2 regions of the Nakamurella sp. A5-74 genome follow, and region 1 is predicted to be linked to the other one. Evidence: riboswitches for the same ligand, from Rfam matches in the RefSeq annotation. Region 1 holds a riboswitch; the other holds the start of a gene.
The links. Region 1 has a riboswitch for thiamine pyrophosphate ahead of ABLG96_RS01020 (YkoF family thiamine/hydroxymethylpyrimidine-binding protein). Riboswitches for the same ligand answer to the same signal wherever they lie in the genome.

Region 1 (3,399 bases):
GTTCACCTGCACGCCGGTCTCTTCGGCCCAGGCGCGGATTTCGGCGGCGCTGGCCTCGCTCGCTGGCTTCGGCGGTACCGGGCCGGCCGGTACGAACTCGTCGGTGTCCTCGGATGCTCTGTGCTGCAGCAGTTCTGCCCGGCAGGCACCCAGCCAGCGGTAGGACCATTCCTGCGCCAGCGGCCGACTCTCGGTGAACACGACCGGGATCTGCGGATGGCGGGCCTGCAACTCGGCCAACGCCCCGGCGACCGTGGCGCCGGCGACGTGCGGCAGGTCAAAGACCTTGCTGTAGCGGTCTTCCACGACGATCGCGCCGCGAGGCAGCGTCGCCAGTTCGGCTGCCGCATACCGCAGCTTCCCGTTGAGCAGGGAGGATGCGAGGTCCTCGAGGGTCTTGCGTTCGACGGCGGCGATCACCTCGCCGTCGAGTTCCACCGCGTAGTCGCCGGCAGTCAGGCGCTGCCGGCGGGTGGTCGCCTGCTGCGCCGAGAACCGCCACGGGTACTTCTCGGCGCTGTCGACCAGGATCTCCAGGACCTGCCCGTGGGCGCGGGCTCTCGGCAGGGTGACGTTCGGGCGGGCCTGCTTCGTCGTCCGGGGCGACTGCCAGAACACCATCTCGCGGCCGCGGGCCATCGTGACGACGAACTGCGACCGGTTCTCCCGCGCACGCTCCAGGATCAGGTCGATGGCCGGTCCGCGGCGGGTGCAGGCGCGCACCGGCCAGCGTTCGATGATCTCCGCGTCCGCCGGCCACTCGGTCGACCGGTGACAGAACACCTTCGACGCTCGGGGCCACGTCTCGCGCGCCTTCACCACGATTCCTTCGGCCCCGAGCGGGATGCGGACCAGGTAGGGCAGCTTCGAGTCGGGTTCGGGGTTGCGCGCGATCAGCAGGTCGTCCGGCACCGCTCCATGGTGGCACGAGCGCGTCGTCCCAGCGCTGATCGAGCAAGGAACGAGTCGAGATCCCGTATAGACCTGAACATGAGCGGCAGGGTCCGGGGAGCGATCGAGCGACCCCCCGTTGATCGAGCGACGGAGGAGTCGAGATCCCGTCCTGATCACATGAGCGGCAGGGTCCGGGGAGCGATCGAGCGACCCCCCGTTGATCGAGCGACGAAGGAGTCGAGATCCCGTCCTGATCACGCAGCCGCTCACGCTGGGCACGTTCGCTCACGGTCGAACGTGAGCGGCTGACCCGAACATGAGCGGCAGGGTCCGGGGAGCGATCGAGCGACCCCCCCGTTGATCGAGCGACGAAGGAGTCGAGATCCCGTCCTGATCAGGCAGCCGCTCACGCTGGGAACGTCCGCCCATTCAATGCCGGACGACGCCGATCAGGTCGACCACGCCGGCCGTGGACAGTAGACGCGGCTGATGGCCGCGTCGCTGGGTCTCTGTGTTGACAAGGGTTCCTGCCACGAGACGGGACAGCCGTGCGCTGGGGGTACGGTTGGGAGAGACCCCCGGGGAGCGCCGATCGGCGCTGAGAGTGCGGATTGCCCGCAGACCCGTCAACCTGATCCGGTTCGTACCGGCGTAGGGAGCAGGGTGCCTGTCCGACATCGGAAGTCGGCGCGGGTCCTTGATATATCCGCGGGCCTGAGGGGACCCGTGATGAGCACCCAGCACGACCAGCAGGTGGCCACCTTTGCGACGCCTGAGCAGCTCGGCATTGGAATGCGGCTGAGCGTCCACCCCCACTGCGACGACTTCGCGAACGTCATCCTCGGCGCGCTCGCCGACGTCACCGGCGACGGCCTGAGCGACGGCCTCGTTGTGGAGACCGACGAGGTCAGCAGCTACGTCGGTGCGCGCACCGAGCCCGCGGAGCAGCGACTGGCTGCGTTCGCCGTTGCCCTCATCGCCGCCGTGTCTCAGCGTTGCGGTGGGGGGCACGTTGTCACCCATATCCTCCTGTCCCGGGGCTGCCCCGGTGAGGTGTCCTGCGACCTGGACGTCACCGGCTTGCCCAGCGCGGCGCCGGTGGAGCTGGAGCCCACCGGTGTCCGTGCGGCAGCGCAGTGGTCGTTGTACCCGCTCCTGGACGGCGGTTCCGGTCACGGCGACCACATGTCGCACATCGAGTCCGCAATCGCCTCCGCGCGTACCCGGGGCGCCGCGGCCCGGGCGAATCACTACGCCACGAAGCTGACTGGCGACGTGGCCGAGGTCCTGGCCACCGCCATTGACGCGTGGGCTCAGGTGGGCGCCGTCGTCCCGCACGTCGTGTCCCACCTCACCGTCTCGGTGGGCTCGCCGAGCCCGGCCGAGGACTCGAAAGGAACGAACGCGCCGTGACCGCCAAACGCAACTCTTCTCCCATCCGGACCCATCGCGGCTGGGCCATGAAGGACCTCGTCCTCCTCGTCGTCCTGGGTGTCGTGTTCGGCTTCGCCTACTGGGCGCTCGTCCAGGGCTGGAACGGGCTGAGCATCCTGATGGGTCCGGCCGGCGACCTTTCCCAACACATCCTGTTCGGCGGATGGCTCCTGGTCTCCCCGATCGCCGTCGCGATCATCCGCCGGCCCTTCGCCGGCGTGATCGCCGAAATCCTCGCCGCGGTCATCGAGGTCGTTTTTCTCGGCTCGCCGGTCGGCCCGACGCTTCTGATCGCCGCAGCCATCCAGGGCGCGGGCAGCGAGCTGCCGTTCGCACTGACGAGGTACCGGCGATTCGGCTGGGGCGTCTTCGCCCTGGCCGGCCTTCTCGGCGCCGGCCTGGTGTTCTTCTACTCCGCCTTCCGGTCCGGTTGGTACGGACAGGACATCTTCTTCCTGCGCCTGGCCATGCAGGCCCTGTCCGGGATCGTCCTGGGTGGGTTGCTCGCCAAGCTCATCGTCGACGCCCTGGCCCGCACCGGTGTTGTCGACAACTTCGCGATCGGCCGCGAGCTGGGCCAGCGGTGAGTAGCCGGCCGCCGCCGGCCGTCTGCGCCGACGGGGCGGGCGGTGCGGCCGTCGTCGAGCTGGACAACATCACCGTGGCCTTTGCCCGGCGCGACGAGCCCGTGCTGCGCGCGGTGTCGGTGCGGCTCGCACCGGGAGAACAGATGGTCGTCTTCGGCGCGTCCGGGTCGGGTAAGTCGACGCTCCTGCACGTGATCACCGGGGTCGTCCCGCACACCGTGACCGCGGACATCACCGGCGGGGTGATCGTCGCCGGGACGAGTGATGCCAGCTCCGTCGTCGAACGGTCCCGGCACCTCGGGGTCCTTGCCCAGGACCCGTCCGCGGCGGTCTGCCTGCCGCAGGTCGAACAGGAGCTCGCTCTGCCGCTGGAGAATCAGGCGACCGAGCCGGCGACCATCGGTCCGCGGGTCAGTGCCGTCCTGGATGCCGTCGGCGCCGCCGGTTTGCGACACCGGGCTACCGCACGTCTCTCCGGCGGGGA
Region 2 (3,399 bases), 1.3 Mb from region 1:
GCGCGGGGTCGTGCTGTTCGGGACCGCGGTCGCGCTGTGGGTGGAGCCGGTGCGGACCACCTTCAACTACGGGCAGATCAACCTGCTGTTGATGACGGTGCTGCTGCTGGGCGCGGTGGCGACCAAGGACTGGGTCGCCGGTGTCACTGTCGGGCTGACCGCGGGCATCAAGCTGATCCCCGCCGTCACCGGCCTGTTCTATCTGCTCTCCCGACGGTTCTCCGCGGTGGCCGCAGCGGTGGCGACCTTCGTCGCGACGGGACTGCTGGCGCTGCTCGTCGTCCCCGATCTGACCGGGCGGTACTTCACCGAGCTGATCTTCGAACCGGAGCGCACAGGAGTGGTCGCGGCGGTCCGAAACCAGTCGTTGCGGGGAGCGATCGACCGGCTGGCGGGGGAGGACTCGACCGTCCTCTGGGCCGTCGCCGTGGTCGGTGTGATCGTGCTGGGGATCCTGGCCGCCGTCGGGTCGCTGCGGGCCGGCGACCGCCTCGCGGCCTTCCTGGCAGTGCAGTTCATCGGTCTGGAGATCTCGCCGATCTCCTGGAACCACCACTGGGTGTGGGTCCTGCCGCTGGTGCTGTGGTGCTGGTGCGGCCCTCGGCGTGCGGAGCGCGCCGTGCAGTGGCTGGCCGGCAGCTGGGCGGTGGTGACGTTGGCATTCCTGATGCCGCTCCTCGCGGCCCAGGAGGCGAGGACCTGGGGAGCCGGGGAGCCGCTGGCGCTGTGGGTGAGACTGCTCGGTGCCGTCTATCCCGTGCTGGGGATCGCGACCCTGGTGGTGTTGCTGACAGTCGGACGCAGAGCGGTGGCCGCTGCGACCCAGGTCCCCGCAACCGCGTAGCGTCACAGGAGACACGGGAGTCCGGTGCGCCGGGCTGAGAGAGGGACACGAAGTCCCTGACCGTCGAACCTGATCCGGATCATGCCGGCGCAGGGACGTCCTCTCATCGATCACCCGTGCTGACCTTCGGGAAGGCACCCCATGACGTACTCCACCCTCCGGTGGCGCGGCCGCCGCGCTGCCCTGGCGCTCACCGCCGCAGCGTTCACGCTGACCGCCTGCGGTTCGGCCGCGACACCGGCACAGAGCGGTGGCCCGACGCCGTCGACGAGCGCAGCGGCGAGCTCGCCATCCAGCATTGCGTCCAGTGCTGCGTCGAGTTCCCCGTCGAGCACTGCGTCCAGTGCTGCGTCGAGTTCCCCGTCCAGTACGCCCGCCGGCACCGGATCGACCCGCAACGCCGCCGGCGGTGGTGAGGTCACGCTCGTCACCCACGACTCGTTCAACATGACCAAGGACGTCGTCGCGAAGTTCCAGCAGGACACCGGGATCACCCTCAAGATCATCGCCCAGGGTGACGCCGGTGCGATGGTGAACCAGTTGGTGCTCACCAAGAACAAGCCGCTGGGCGACGTAGCGTTCGGCGTCGACAACACGTTCGCCTCCCGCGCCCTGGACGAGGGTGTGTTCGCGCCCTACACCTCGCCGGCGGCCGGTAACGGCAGTACCACCTACTCCGCCGCCACTGATGGCCGGCTGACCGCGGTGGACTACAGCGACGCCTGCGTCAACGTCGACGAGAAGTGGTTCGCAGGCAAGAACATCCAGCCGCCGACCAGCTACGAGGATCTCACGCAACCGCAGTACAAGAATCTGTTCGTGGTGCCCTCGCCCGCGACCAGCTCACCGGGTCTGGCGTTCCTGCTGGGGACGATCGCGCACTTCGGCGCCGACAAGTGGCAGGCGTATTGGCAGCAGCTCAAGGACAACGGGGTGAAGATCACCGCCGGCTGGAACGATGCGTACACCGTCGACTTCTCCGGCTCGACCGGTAAGGGTGACCGGCCGTTGGTGCTGTCGTACGCCTCGTCACCGCCGTTCGAGGCCGCTGCCGGGGACACCGCGGCGCCGACGGCTGCACTGCTGGACACCTGCTTCCGCCAGATCGAATACGTCGGAGTGCTCGAGGGCGCGCAGAACCCGACCGGCGCCCAGAAGGTCGTCGACTGGATGCTGAGCAACGGGTTCCAGGCTGCTGTCCCCGAGCAGATGTACGTCTACCCGGTCGATGCGCACACCGCGCTGCCGGCGGACTGGAAGAAGTTCGCACCGGTGGCCACGGCGCCGGCGGAGATGGATCCGGCCGAGATCACCGCGAACCGGGAGGGCTGGATCTCGTCCTGGTCCGATCTGATGGAGAGCTGAGAACGCCGATGTCCGCCCTGGCGGGAACCCTGGAACGGGCGCGGCCGCCGGTCGGCCTTCCCCCGTCCGGTTCCCGACGGGCGACCGGACTGATGGTCCTGGCCGCGCTGCCGGTCGCGGCACTGGGGCTGTTCTTCCTCTATCCGGTGGGCACGCTACTGGGCCGTGGGCTGCTGGAGGACGGATCCTGGCAGCTGGGGGCATTCGGTGAGGTGTTGGGACGCAGCAGGATCCGGCAGATCCTCTGGTTCACGGTGTGGCAGGCGGCAGCCTCCGCCGGGCTGTGTCTGCTGCTCGGAATCCCCGGTGCGTACGTGCTGTACCGCTGTTCGTTCCGCGGCAGGGGAGTGGTGCGCGCCCTGGTCACGATTCCGTTCGTGCTGCCGACCGTGGTGGTGGGATTGGCGTTCCGGACGCTCTTCGCAGACGACGGTCCGCTCGGTTCCTGGGGGTGGGACGGGACCGTCGGCGCCATCCTCGCGGCCCACGTGTTCCTCAACTACGTCGTCGTCGTGCGCACTGTCGGCGCATCCTGGGCGGGTCTGGACGATCGGGAGGTGCTCGCCGCACGCAGCCTGGGGGCCGGACCGGTACGCGCGTTCGCCACGGTGACACTGCCCGCACTGATGCCAGCCGTACTGGGTGCCGCCTCGATGGTGTTCCTGTTCTGCGCCACCAGCTTCGGGATCATGCTGGTGATGGGTGGCGGCCGCTACCGGACCCTGGAGACGGAGATCTACCGGCAGACGGTCGTCATCTTCGACCTGCGGACGGCGGCGGTGCTGTCAGTCGTGCAGATCGTCGCCGTCGCGGTACTGCTGGCGATCACCGGGCTGCTCCGGTCGCGGGCCGAGGCGACCTGGCGGACGGCCTCGACGCTGCGGCGCGGGATCACCAGGGGCGCCGTCCCCGCGGTACTGATCACTGCCGTCACCGTGCTGGCGATGGTGGTGCCGATCGCCGTGCTCGTGGTGCGGTCACTCCGCACGCAGACGAGCACGGGAGCAGGATGGGGGCTGGACAACTACCGGGCCCTCGGCACCCTGGGGGCGGACAACATCATGCTGGTGCCGGTCACCACGGCGCTGGGGAACTCGTTGCGGGCAGCGGTGTTCGCGGCCATCGGCGCCCTCGTGGTCGGCCTCGCGGTGAGTGCACTGCTCGCCCGACGCCCGCGCAGCACGGCGGGG

Region 2: linked by a shared signal. The riboswitch ahead of ABLG96_RS16705 (thiamine ABC transporter substrate-binding protein) and the one ahead of ABLG96_RS01020 (YkoF family thiamine/hydroxymethylpyrimidine-binding protein) in region 1 are both predicted to bind thiamine pyrophosphate.

What each region holds. Positions count from the first base shown of each region.
Region 1 is NZ_CP159218.1:211,313-214,711, forward strand. It holds gene ABLG96_RS01015 (histone-like nucleoid-structuring protein Lsr2) at 1-912, opposite strand, end outside; TPP riboswitch at 1,464-1,571, shown strand; gene ABLG96_RS01020 (YkoF family thiamine/hydroxymethylpyrimidine-binding protein) at 1,624-2,307, shown strand; gene ABLG96_RS01025 (ECF transporter S component) at 2,304-2,915, shown strand; gene ABLG96_RS01030 (ATP-binding cassette domain-containing protein) at 2,912-3,399, shown strand, end outside.
Region 2 is NZ_CP159218.1:3,649,387-3,652,785, reverse strand. It holds gene ABLG96_RS16715 (glycosyltransferase 87 family protein) at 1-844, shown strand, start outside; TPP riboswitch at 849-957, shown strand; gene ABLG96_RS16710 (hypothetical protein) at 955-1,275, opposite strand; gene ABLG96_RS16705 (thiamine ABC transporter substrate-binding protein) at 1,292-2,209, shown strand; gene ABLG96_RS16700 (iron ABC transporter permease) at 2,218-3,399, shown strand, end outside.